3 regions of the Pantoea phytobeneficialis genome follow, and region 2 is predicted to be linked to each of the others. Evidence: predicted binding sites of a transcription regulator. Region 2 holds the regulator's gene; each other region holds the start of a gene.

Region 1 (4,188 bases), 130 kb from region 2:
CGCAAAAGATGGCTGGACGCGCATGCTGGCGTGGTTCCAACAGTATGGCGTCACGCCTGACGCGTAATAAAAAAGGGGCGCTTGCGCGCCCCAAAGTGTCAACACAGCATTCAGGCTGTTTCACCGCGCAGGTGCTTCGCCGCGATAACCATATTCGCCAGTGCCTGACGGGTTTCTGTCCAACCTCGGGTTTTCAGACCGCAGTCCGGATTCACCCACAGACGTTGCTCCGGGATACTCAGCGCGGCTTTACGCAGCAAATCCTCCATCCATTCAACACTCGGTACGTTCGGTGAGTGGATGTCATACACACCTGGGCCGATTTCATTTGGGTATTCAAACTCTTTAAACGCATCCAGCAGGTCCATGTCGGAACGTGAGGTTTCGATGGTGATCACGTCGGCATCCAGGGCGGCAATCGAGTCCATGATGTCGTTGAACTCGCAATAACACATATGGGTGTGGATCTGGGTGTCATCCTGCGCCACGGCGGCGTTGAGACGGAACGCATCCACCGCCCAGGTGAGGTACGCCGCCCAGTCAGATTGATGCAGCGGCAGGCCTTCACGCAGCGCCGGTTCGTCAATCTGGATAATGCCGATACCGGCTTTTTCCAGATCGGCCACTTCGTCGCGCAGTGCCAGCGCAATCTGTTTAGCGATGGTTTCACGGCTGACGTCTTCGCGCGGGAACGACCAGCACAAGATGGTGACCGGACCGGTAAGCATACCTTTGACCGGTTTGTCGGTCAGCGACTGCGCATATTTCGCCCACTCCACGGTGATGGCTGCCGGGCGGCTGACATCACCGATGATCACTGGCGGTTTGACGCAGCGTGAACCGTAGCTCTGTACCCAACCGTTCTGGGTAAAGATGAAGCCATCGAGATTTTCCCCGAAGTATTCGACCATGTCGTTACGCTCCGCTTCGCCGTGCACCAGCACGTCCAGACCGAGGCGTTCCTGCTCGACAATCGCCTGTTTGATGTGTTCAGCGATGCCGGTACGGTAGTGGCCGCCATCAATGTTGCCTTTTTTGAAGTCGAGGCGCAGGCCGCGAATTTCTGTGGTCTGGGGAAATGAACCAATGGTGGTGGTTGGCCATGCGGGCAGATTGAAGCGGTTACGTTGCGCTTTGGCGCGTTCACGGTAAGCGCTGTGACGCTCAGTATCTGCGGCCTGAATATTGGCCAAACGCTGCGCCACGGCGGCATTGTGCACCCGGCTGGAGTGGGCACGGGCTCGGATTGGCGCACTCCAGGCTTCCAGTGACTGGGCATCATTGTTATTCAATGCCTTGCTCAACAATGCCAGCTCTGCGCATTTTTGCAGGGCGAAGGCGAACCAGCTTTTGACTTCATCATCCAGGCGGGTTTCCACGCTCAGGTCGATCGGGCTGTGCAGCAGGGAGCAAGAGGAGCCAATCCACAGTTGCGGGCGTTGCCCCACCAGCGGTTGCAGGCGCTCAAACCAGCGGCTGAGATCAGCACGCCAGACGTTGCGACCGTTGATCACCCCGACCGACAGCAGCCATTCGGCAGGCAGTTGTTGGTGGAGCTGTTGAATATCGTCTTTGCCGTGTACCAGGTCAACGTGCAGGCCCTGCACCGGCAGCGCTTTGATCACTTCCAGGTTTTGGCCGATGCTGTCGAAGTAGGTGGTCAGCAGCAGTTTGGTTGCACCCTGTAGCGCGTCATAAGCGGGTTGAAACGCCGCGCGCCACGCCGCTGGCAGTTCCAGCGACAGTGCCGGTTCATCAATCTGCACCCATTCGATACCGCGTTTTTTCAGTTCAGCCAGCACCTGTTGGTAGACCGGCAGGATCGCTGGCAGCAATGACAGGCGGTCAAACTGTTCACCCTTCACTTTACCCAACCACAGGTAAGTCACCGGACCGAGCAGCACAGGTTTGACGTTGTGGCCGAGCGCCAGCGCTTCGTCCACTTCGTCCAGCAATTGGGTCCAGGTCAGTTTGAACTGCTGCCCACGGGTGAATTCCGGCACCATGTAGTGATAGTTGGTGTTAAACCATTTGGTCATCTCCGCGGCAGCCGCCGGTTCACCGGTCGGTGCACGGCCACGGCCCAGGCGGAACAGGGTGTCGAGATCGACTGAACCCTCTTTATTCTGATGACGTGCCGGTACGTTGCCCAGCAGCAGGCTGGTGGTCAGTACGTGATCGTACCAGGCGAAGTCGCCCACGGGCAGCAGGTCCACACCCGCATCTTTCTGTTGTTGCCAGTGGCGCGCACGCAGTTCACGGCCCACAGCCAGCAGCTCTTCCTGTGAACTGTTACCTGCCCAGTAGCTTTCCTGAGCTTTTTTCAATTCACGACGCAAACCGACGCGAGGGAAACCGAGTGTGTGGTTCAGAATGGTCATTTGTTGTTCTCCAGGTATTCTTAACTGTGCAGCACGCGCTTCAAATCAGGGCCAACATAGACTGGTCACAACGCTTGCTGGAGATGTTTAGCCGTCCAGATGTTTACACCGCTATATTCTGCGGGTACTGTATGTTCCTCAAGCGCAAATTGTTCAATCTCGATGTGAAGGATTCTCATGATCGAACTCAAACACCTGCGAACGCTGCAAGCGTTAAGGAATACCGGTTCGCTGGCTGCCGCCGCTGCCCAGCTTCATCAAACGCAATCGGCGTTGTCTCATCAGTTCAGCGATCTGGAGCAACGGCTGGGCTTTCGCCTGTTTGTGCGTAAGAGCCAGCCGCTACGCTTTACGCCACAGGGGGAGATCCTGTTACAACTGGCTGAGCAGATCCTGCCGCAGATTCAGCAAGCCTTGCAGGCTTGTCATGAGCCGCATCAAACCACGCTGCGTATTGCGATTGAGTGTCACAGTTGCATTCAGTGGCTGACGCCTGCGTTAAATAATTTCCGTCAGAGTTGGCCCCAGGTGGTGATGGATTTTAAATCTGGCGTGACCTTTGACCCACAACCAGCCTTGCAACAGGGTGAGCTGGATGTGGTGCTGACCTCGGATATTCTGCCGCGCAGCGGTTTGTTCTATTCGCCGATGTTCGATTTTGAGGTGCGCCTGGTGATGGCCCCGGATCATCGACTGGCAAACGTTGAGCACATTTCACCGGAAGATTTGGCAGATGAAGTGCTGATGATTTACCCGGTGCAGCGTCAGCGTCTCGATATCTGGCGAAACTTCCTGCAACCGGCAGGCATCAGCCCAGCCCTGAAGAGTGTCGATAATACCCTGTTGTTGATTCAGATGGTGTCAGCCGGTATGGGCATTGCGGCGTTACCACATTGGGTAGTGGAGAGTTTTGAACAACAGGGGTTGGTGGTGACGAAAACGTTGGGCGATGGGTTGTGGAGCCGTTTGTATGCGGCGATGCGCGATGGTGAGCAGCGTCAGCCGGTGCTGGAGGCGTTTGTGCGCTTTGCCCGTCAGCATGCCTGCGAACATTTGCCGTTTGTACGTGATGCTGCGCGCCCGGGTTCGTTACAGCCCCTGTCTTCCTGAGTTAGCCTGCTCTATAATGCGCCGCCTTAACCCGCGACCAGGAGATTTTCACCATGACTAATAACGATGTGCTGCGCAGTGTGCGCTATATGCTGGACCTGAGCGACAGCAAAGTGGTGGAGATTTTTGCGCTGGCAGGCAGCGATGTGCCGCTGGAAGATGTTCAGGCATGGCTGAAGAAGGACGATGACGCTGCATATCGTCCTTGCCCTGACGTGCTGATGGGGTATTTCCTTAACGGTTTAATTTTCCATCGTCGTGGTAAAAGCGAAGATGCGCCTGCGCCGTCGATTGAGCGCCGGATGAATAACAACATTTTCCTGAAGAAACTGCGCATCGCGTTTGCCCTGAAGACCACGGATATCCCCGAGGTGTTGCTGAAGGCGAACTTTAAAGTTTCTCAGGCGGAGATTGGCGCGATTTTCCGTAACCCGGATCATAAAAACTATCGCGAGTGCGGTGACCAGATTCTGCGTAACTTTTTGAAGGGGTTGACGCTGGTGCAGCGTCCAACCCCCGTCAAAAAGGCTTAATGGCTGGTGGTGGTCTTTCCCAACACCCAGCGTTTATGAACGTAAAGTGACGCAAAAATCACGATGGCTCCAGCGATAAAGCTGGGCCAGTGCGGTTTTTCCTGCCAGATCGCCAGGTTCACCAGCAAGCCAGCCGGAACGTGCATATTGTTCATAATCCCCAG
Region 2 (4,188 bases):
TCAATGACCGTCATATCGTCATCCGTCAGCTTGCCCCATTTTTCTTTCACTTTCCCTTTGAATTGTTTCCAGTTTCCGCTCACTTCGTCTTTGTTCATAACCTTTCTCCATGTTATGTCGAGTGATAGTGGTGGAATACCCAACGCCAGCGGGTAAAACCAACATAAAGCGCTACTCATTCGCGCTGATAAGGATAACTATAGTAGACATTACGGAATGGTTAGCACACTTACGGATTATTCTGTATTCAAAGCATCATAGTTAACTGTTTGCGAACCAGCTGTCATGACGCCAGTGACGACGCCAGACGAACCAGAGCGTTATTCCACGCACGGCCAGAAACACCGTCACCGCCAGCCACAATCCATGATTACCTAACCAGGGAAGCGTCAGTAATGACAGGCCATAACCGAGCGCCGCCAGCGCCATGCTGTTACGCATTTCCCGGCCGCGCGTTGCCCCGATAAACATGCCATCCAACAGGTAGCACCACACGCCCACTAACGGCATCACCACCTGCCATAACAGATAGCGATCGGCCGCATCGCGTAATGCCTCCAGTGAAGTCAGCAGGGCCACGATATGGGTGCCAAATAACGCATAAATCGCCGCAAACAGCAGCGCGACCAACCCCGCCTGACGGCAGGCAGCATGCCAGATGAGCAATAGCCGGCTGCGATCTTTGGCACCGACGGCTTCACCAGAACACGCTTCAACCGCATAAGCAAAGCCATCCTGTGCATACGCGGTGAAAGTCAGAAACATCAACAGCACCGCATTGACCGCTACCACATCCGGGCCAATACGTGCACCGAGTATCGTCAGGGAAGCAAAGCAGATTTGTAGCAGGAAGGAGCGCAGCATAATGTCGCGATTGAGGCGAAACAGACGAGCAGCATCACCGCGCCAACTCTCCCGCAGCATCGCCAAATCAATTCCGCGCAGCTTCAATACACGCGCCACCATCCATAATCCGACGGCAAGTGTCGTATATTCAGCCAGTGCCGTTGCTGCTGCGGCACCTGCTACGCCCCAATGCAGCCCCAACACAAACGCCAGATCCAACAGGATATTGACCAAATTCCCCACCACCAGTAGCACCACTGGCGCACGCGCATATTGCACCCCCAACAACCAACCGAGGATGACCAGGTTTGCCAGCGTGGCGGGAGCGCTCAGCCAGCGAATCTGAATGAACAATTGCGCCTGCTGTTGGACCTCCTGGCTGCCACCCATCAGCACCGCTGCCAGATTACTGACTGGCGTGCGCAGCAAAATAAACAGCACACCGGCCACCAGGGCAATGAGTAAAGGCTGGGTAAGCGCCCGAGCCAGTGCCTTTTTGTTGCCAGCACCAAATGCCTGAGCAGTCAGCCCGGTGGTGCTCATACGTAAAAACAGCAGCAACATAAAGATGAAACTGGTCGCCGTGGTGCCAACCGCCACACCGCCGAGATAAATGGGACTATCGAGATGACCAATGACGGCGGTATCAACCACGCCAAGTAGCGGAACAGTGATATTGGAGAGAATCATAGGCAGCGCCAGCCGCCAGAGTGCTTTGTCAGAGGAGGAAAACAGCTGCATCAGCCCGTCCCGGTTTGCTGCACTACCGTCTTGTCAGAGAATAAAACCACGGCAGCACAGAAGGCTGCCGTAGCAGGGGGAATCAAGGTATCAGAGCCACTCGCCGTTACGCACAATGCCTACCGCCAGTCCTTCGACCGTCAGGGATTGTTCGCGGGTATCGACAACAATCGGCTGGAAGTCGCTGTTTTCCGGCAGCAGTTGCACAATTGCGCCCTGCTTTTTCCAGCGCTTCACCGTGACTTCGTCATCGATACGTGCGACGACAACCTGGCCGTTACGCACTTCCTGTGTTTTGTGTACCGCCAGCAGATCGCCATCCATAATGCCGATATCTTTCATCGACATGCCGCTGACACGCAGCAGGAAATCAGCGCTGGGTTTGAACAGGTTAGCATCGACCTGGTAGTGCGCTTCAATGTGCTCCTGCGCCAGCAAAGGTTCACCCGCAGCGACACGGCCAACCAATGGCAGCCCCTCACTGGCTTCTTCTTCCATCAATAAACGAATGCCGCGCGAAGCGCCGGAAACGATCTCAATAACGCCTTTACGCGCTAATGCTTTCAGGTGTTCTTCTGCCGCATTAGGTGAGCGGAAGCCCAGCTGCGAAGCAATTTCCGCACGCGTTGGCGGCATGCCCGTCTGGTTAATATGGTCGCGAATCAGATCATAGACCTGTTGCTGCCTGCTGGTTAACGCTTTCATCCCGCCCCCTGGTTGTTTATACAGTCGCTGTGAGTATATACAGGTATTGGTGAAATGGAAACCAAAACTGAGGGAAAAATCAGCGAGTTGATGAATCCGGAATCCTTATCGCAAATGTGACCAAAGCAGCGCGATCCAGACAAACAGCGCCAGTAAAATAGCCAGCAACACGGCGGCCGATCCCATGTCTTTCGCGCGTCCAGCCAGCGGATGGCGTTCCTGACCAATGCGGTCGACCACGGCTTCAATGGCGCTATTCAGGATCTCAACAATGACCACCAGCACTACGGAACCAATCATGAGTACGCGGGAAATCGCATCAACATCCAGCCAGCACGCCACTATAATTGCCACTAATGCGGCAATAGCTTCCTGGCGAAACGCTGCTTCATGTGTCCAGGCAGCGCGCAATCCCTGCCAGGAATAACCGGCTGCTTTCACTATCCTGAGAAAACCGGTGACGTTATTTGCCATGTCGTTGAACCCTTTACTCGTTTTGACGTCAGTCTGGGCAGCCGGAGTGGTGCAGCCACAGATTTTCGCGGCGCATTCTGGTATGCTTGCCGCGCTTTGCTAACAAGAGGCTTGAAGTTGTCTATGTCAGGTTGGCGTAAACTTTATTATAAATTATTGAATTTACCACTCTCCATTTTGGTAAAGAGTAAGGCCATTCCCGCCGATCCCGTGTCCGAGCATGGACTGGATCCGACGCGGCCTATCCTGTATGTACTGCCTTATGATTCCAAGGCCGATCTCCTCACACTGCGTTCGCAGTGTCTGAAACACGATCTGCCCGATCCGCTCGCACCGCTGGAAATTGACGGCTCATTGCTGCCGCGACATGTGTTTATCCACGATGGACCGCGTGTTTTCCCGTATTTCGTGCCGAATCTGGAGTCCGTAAAGCTGTTCCATGACTACCTTGATCTGCACCGCAGCAACCCGGAACTGGATGTACAGATGCTGCCAGTATCGGTGATGTTTGGACGTGCACCAGGACGTGAAGTTCAGGGGGAATCCACCCCTCACCTGCGTATTCTGAACGGTGTGCAGAAATTCTTCGCCATTCTCTGGCATGGTCGCGATAGCTTTGTGCGCTTTTCGCCGACCGTTTCACTGCGCCAGATGGCGACCGAACACGGTACGGATAAGTCGATAGCCCAGAAACTGGCACGCGTGGCGCGGATCCACTTCGCCCGCCAGCGTCTGGCTGCGATTGGCCCGCGCTTGCCCGCCCGCCAGGATCTGTTTAATAAGCTGCTGCAATCGAAAGCGATTGAAAAAGCGGTGGAAGACGAGGCGCGCAGCAAAAAGATTTCCCACGAGAAAGCACAGCAAAACGCCGTCGAATTGATGGAAGAGATTGCTGCCGACTTCTCGTATGAAGCTATCCGCGTCACCGATCGCGTGATGGGCTGGATGTGGAGTCGTCTCTATCAGGGGATCAACGTGAATGGTGGCGAGCGAGTGCGCCAGTTGGCACAGGATGGACATGAGATCGTTTATGTCCCCTGCCATCGTAGCCACATGGATTACTTGCTGCTTTCCTACGTTCTCTATCATCAGGGACTGGTGCCGCCGCACATCGCCGCAGGTATCAACCTGAATTTCTGGCCCGCCGGGCCGATTTTCCGTCGCCTTGGCGCGTTCTTTATTCGCCGCACCTTCAAGGGCAACAAGCTTTACTCTACGGTCTTCCGTGAATATCTGGGCGAGTTGTTTAATCGCGGTTATTCGGTTGAATACTTTGTGGAAGGCGGGCGCTCACGTACTGGCCGCTTGCTGGAACCAAAAACCGGCACGCTGTCGATGACATTGCAGGCATTGCTACGCGGCGGTAGCCGTCCCATCACCTTCGTGCCGATTTATATTGGCTACGAACATGTGATGGAAGTC
Region 3 (4,188 bases), 1.1 Mb from region 2:
GTTAATTTCGGGATGTTGAACTGCTTTGCCAGCTTAAATGCCTGGCTTTTGCATTTGAGATCAACCTCATAAGCTTGCTTGCGACTGTATGGGGCAAAAAACTTTTGTGGTGAGCCGCCATCAGCACTGCGAATCAGCGCTTCCAGCGCCAGTACTTCGCGTGAAAAGGGGTCGATAATCGGCTGGAAAGCAAAATGACACTGGACAGAAGCGTCTTGCGGAACATCGATGATTAAATTTTCCTGCTCGTCGGCGATAAATTCCCAGGTGTTGCCGGGCGGGATTTCGAAATAGTTCTCTTTTTCTCCGGCCTCGACAAACGTTCGCAGAAATCGTAATGCCCGGTCTTCAAAGGTAAGCTGGTATTTTGATGTTCCTTTATTGAGCACCGCCTGTAAAACCGTGGCTTTATCGTGTTCGCGTAAATCAAACAGCTCCATCCCGGTATTGCCAAAACGGCGCGCCGGGGCATAGTCGTGCAATAGCTCTACCAGGTTTTGATGGCGGGCGTCTTTACAGATCCGGTCATAGATAGACTGTACAGCATCGGTTGGCCCTTCCAGCAACTGAAAAAAATGCAGCCCGTCAAATAATAAAATGCCCGTCACATCCAATAATTCATTATTTCTATTGGCTTTTTCAACCATGTCTTCCAGTCTTTTCACTGGAACATGGTCGCAGAGATGGCTGCGATAAAGGATGGTTGAGAGCATGGCAGGTTCCGGAACATTATTTTTGTGAGGTCTACATTAACAGAGCATCCAGGGAAAATGTCTCAGACAGCGATTATTTATCTTGAGAAGCGTCTGAAAGCGCTCGACAGGGTAAAAAGCGCTGTTCTGTTTACGTCAAATCGGATTCTTTCTGCATCCGACCGTGTTATGGTTAACGATAAAAATATTAGATTGAAACGACAAATAAAAAGCGTAGTGTGACCTTCGTTAACGGGAGGTGAGCACAATGTTGCGTGATTATTTGAAGATTGATGATAGCGATCGCTTAGTAGAACAGAGCATACAAAGGCTCAACAATCGCGGTCAGGAAGATATTACCGAATGGCGTATTGTCGGGAAGAATGGTGAACATAAGGGCCATGTCTCCCTGTTTGATAAACTGTGCATCCAGCGGTCCTGGAATGTCAGCTACCGTATTACGCAAACCGATGTAAACGGAAGGGTTGTCGTCGATCACTTGACCGACGTGTTGTAATTTTTGCCGTAGTTTTTGTGTTACTTGACCCGCCTGTGAGCGGGTTTTTTGCATTGATACTTTTCGGCGAGTCATTTGCATGGCCGGCACACGGCAGCGAGGGCATCAGCCTCAGTAGAAAAGTCAGATCCGATTATTCCTAATGCGTTATCGATATATTTAACTACCTTTAATCACTGAAGCGTTATTTAAATGGGTAATTTTCACAGAAAAGGAATATAGCATGAGTGATTCAGAGGCAATCAAAACCAAAACTGACTACCTGCGTGATGTCACCTCACAGCTAAAAGAGATGCGTCATTATGCGCAGACCAACACCGAAACTCTTTCCAGTCACTGGCTGGCCTTTGATGCCGGTGAGTATAAAGACAAAGAATATGCCGCACGATTCGATACGTTGATTAATAAGCAGGGAAAACTGCTGGACGATATTGATCAGGCGATTCAGGATATGGAAATCGCCGTCAATCATAACGAGCAGGAGCGCTAAGCCACCAACGCGGTGATTTAGTCGGCCACCAGCCACATATCGGCTTCATCGAACATCTCCTCGATGATGCGTGCCAGGGTGGCTTTATCATTTTTACTCATATCGGTCTCAATGGCGTTCCGTTCCATCGGTTTGACCCGTACCTCAAGCTCCGGAAATACCCGCTGCACGCGTTTTTCCAGTTCCTGCAAGATCATTTCGCGCGCACCGGGTAATCCTGCGACGTTGCGCTTGTCGTAAATCAGCTCCACAAACATTCAGGGCATTCCATTTAATCAATCAGAGCGTCATATTACTGTAAATAAAAACAGTATCAAGCGGCAGGAAGGGGAAAGCTGATAATTTTCTCGACCTGTCTCTCACCACGTCACTTTTTCACGCCAGGAGGGGAAGCATGCGCCAGTTGGTCGTCGATATTTTACTTAAGATGGCAAAGATGGATGTGGAAGCGAAAGAGCTGATGGCACAGGTCGAAGCGCAGTCGCTGTTGCTGGCCGCGTTATTGATTCAGGCAAAGCAGGATAATTCGCTGACCATCAGTGAAACGGTACAGGATGCGATTGTCACCGCGTCTCGCTCCTCTGAAGAGTTTTTGCAGTCTGATGTGGATCTGCTGCTGACCCATATCAATCGCCTGTTGGCAGTGGCGCGTTATGTCGAAGTGAAGGCGATAGAACGTGAAGAGTAAGTGAAAAAATAGAACCTCTGGAGGTGGAAATCCAGCAACACCTCCAGAGGCGGTGCAAAAGCACCATTCGTTCAAGGACAATCTACGACCGAAGTCGTAGAACTAACTTATACAAGTTTTTCGTCCTTGTACAACTTTATCCTGATCATTTTGAGTGGTAGGAGGTGTGAAATCGCGACCACGCAAAACTGAAGTGTTTAAAGTTCGTTCTTAATACAGAACTCTTCCCACGTCATACCTAACGCCGCCGCGTGAGATTTCAGGTAGGTTTCGATGGCCTCTGCGGCCACCGCTTTATCCGGTTCGGCAAGCTGAATAGAAAACAGCATGCCGTCGAGGTTCTTCTGGCGTAAGAACGCGGCATAGATACGTTCTGCGTGCCACTGGTGCAGCGCAGTCAGGGTCATGCCCGCTTGCTGCGCATCATTCTCTGTCAATTCATCCAGCGCCGCCTGGAAATCAGGATGGGCGGCAAAAAACATTTCTCGGGCCTGGGCGTAATATTGTTCTGGCGTTTTCATGCGGAGGTTCCTGCTAATAAACTCGGCGCGTAGTGTAGCGCGCATGCGTCAGCTTGTCAGGAACCAGCCAGATCCTGTGCAGATACCTTGCGCAACGCCCTGGAAAAATTATAACGTAGCCGCCATTGAAGCGAGTGTAGGGATCGAATGATGAAAAAGTGGATGGTATTGACCGCGCTGGCGCTGACGGGGTGTGCGCAAATCAACAATTATGAAGCGGCGGTGAAGACGCCCGCGCCAGCGGAATTGCAGGGCTACTGGCAAACGGTCGGTCCCCAACGCAAGCTGGTGAGCGATCAGGCAATGGGCAGTCTGATTATTGGCGCACAGGGCGATACGCTTGATTGCCGCCAGTGGCAGCGCGTTATTGCCAAACCCGGCAAGCTGACTCGTCTGGATGACCAATGGGTTAACGTGACACGCCAGGTACGTGTGATGCCGCTGAGATTAAATAATGGTGAGCTGCGTTACGATGGCTTGCGGATGCGTAAAGTGGACCGTCCAACCGTTGAATGTCAGCAGGCATTAAAAGAAGTCGCCGCACGACCAAATGACGATGTGATTCAGAATATTGAACCTGAGATTTTGCGTCCGACGCAGAGTGCCGCACAGAATTAATCGTTGAAAAAATAGCGGCAGAGAAAGAGGTTTCGCTGCCGCTACTTCAGGTAACACTCAGACTGACTGACGTGGTACCAATACGCTGCCTTGCTTGCCGTAGGCGCTCATCATGGTTTTCTGCCGTGATGATTGTCCAACCAGCTGTGCCAGTTCATCCAGACGTGCCTGTAACAGGCGTTTGACTTCACTCTCATTGTCAAGGATATGGCGTAGTACCGGGCGAAGTTGCTCCTGAGTTTGCAGCGAAGGTGCGTTATCTTGCGTCGATCGTGCCAACTGTTGCACCGCACTAACGTATTCCATCTCCTTGGTGATTAATTCATCCCATTCGCCGTCTGCGGCAAGGCGCAGCATTCCCTGGCTGAGATCGAGTAACTGCTGGTAAATGGCAATCAGATGCGGTGCGATAGTCATTAAACGGCGTCCTGAAGGTGTTGAGGTTGAGCGACTTCTTTCCAGGCATCAGCGATGTTACGTAGCAGCCCTTCAACTTCTTCGATGGCTTCTACGTCATTACGCAGATTGGCCTGTAACAGACGGCGAACCATGTAGGCGTACAGCCCTAACAGGTTATCGGTGAGTTCATCACCGCTGCCTTCTGCCAGACCCTGTTTGAGTCCGTTTTCGATAATATTGATCGCTTTAGAGAGCGACAGACC

The links. The regulator LexA, encoded in region 2, represses DNA repair genes until DNA is damaged. The targets are predictions, from matches to a motif close to TNCTGTATGTACATACAGNA.
Region 1: a site for LexA is predicted at 2,507-2,526, ahead of metR (HTH-type transcriptional regulator MetR). Genes of this name have one in related genera too.
Region 3: a site for LexA is predicted at 1,993-2,012, ahead of CTZ24_RS16665 (DinI-like family protein). Genes of this name have one in related genera too.

What each region holds. Positions count from the first base shown of each region.
Region 1 covers NZ_CP024636.1:213,893-218,080, reverse strand. Annotated here, with positions in the region: gene CTZ24_RS00955 (dienelactone hydrolase family protein) at 1-67, shown strand, start outside; gene metE (5-methyltetrahydropteroyltriglutamate--homocysteine S-methyltransferase) at 111-2,381, opposite strand; gene metR (HTH-type transcriptional regulator MetR) at 2,559-3,491, shown strand; gene CTZ24_RS00940 (YehS family protein) at 3,545-4,024, shown strand; gene CTZ24_RS00935 (carboxylate/amino acid/amine transporter) at 4,021-4,188, opposite strand, start outside.
Region 2 covers NZ_CP024636.1:348,063-352,250, reverse strand. Annotated here, with positions in the region: gene CTZ24_RS01560 (CsbD family protein) at 1-98, opposite strand, end outside; gene dinF (MATE family efflux transporter DinF) at 262-1,587, opposite strand; gene lexA (transcriptional repressor LexA) at 1,678-2,292, opposite strand; gene CTZ24_RS01545 (diacylglycerol kinase) at 2,398-2,766, opposite strand; gene plsB (glycerol-3-phosphate 1-O-acyltransferase PlsB) at 2,890-4,188, shown strand, end outside.
Region 3 covers NZ_CP024636.1:3,609,813-3,614,000, forward strand. Annotated here, with positions in the region: gene CTZ24_RS16650 (diguanylate phosphodiesterase) at 1-713, opposite strand, end outside; gene CTZ24_RS26935 (hypothetical protein) at 1,000-1,263, opposite strand; gene CTZ24_RS16660 (hypothetical protein) at 1,433-1,699, shown strand; gene CTZ24_RS16665 (DinI-like family protein) at 1,717-1,956, opposite strand; gene iraP (anti-adapter protein IraP) at 2,094-2,387, shown strand; gene CTZ24_RS16675 (DUF6388 family protein) at 2,585-2,908, opposite strand; gene yedD (lipoprotein YedD) at 3,059-3,526, shown strand; gene fliT (flagella biosynthesis regulatory protein FliT) at 3,584-3,943, opposite strand; gene fliS (flagellar export chaperone FliS) at 3,943-4,188, opposite strand, start outside.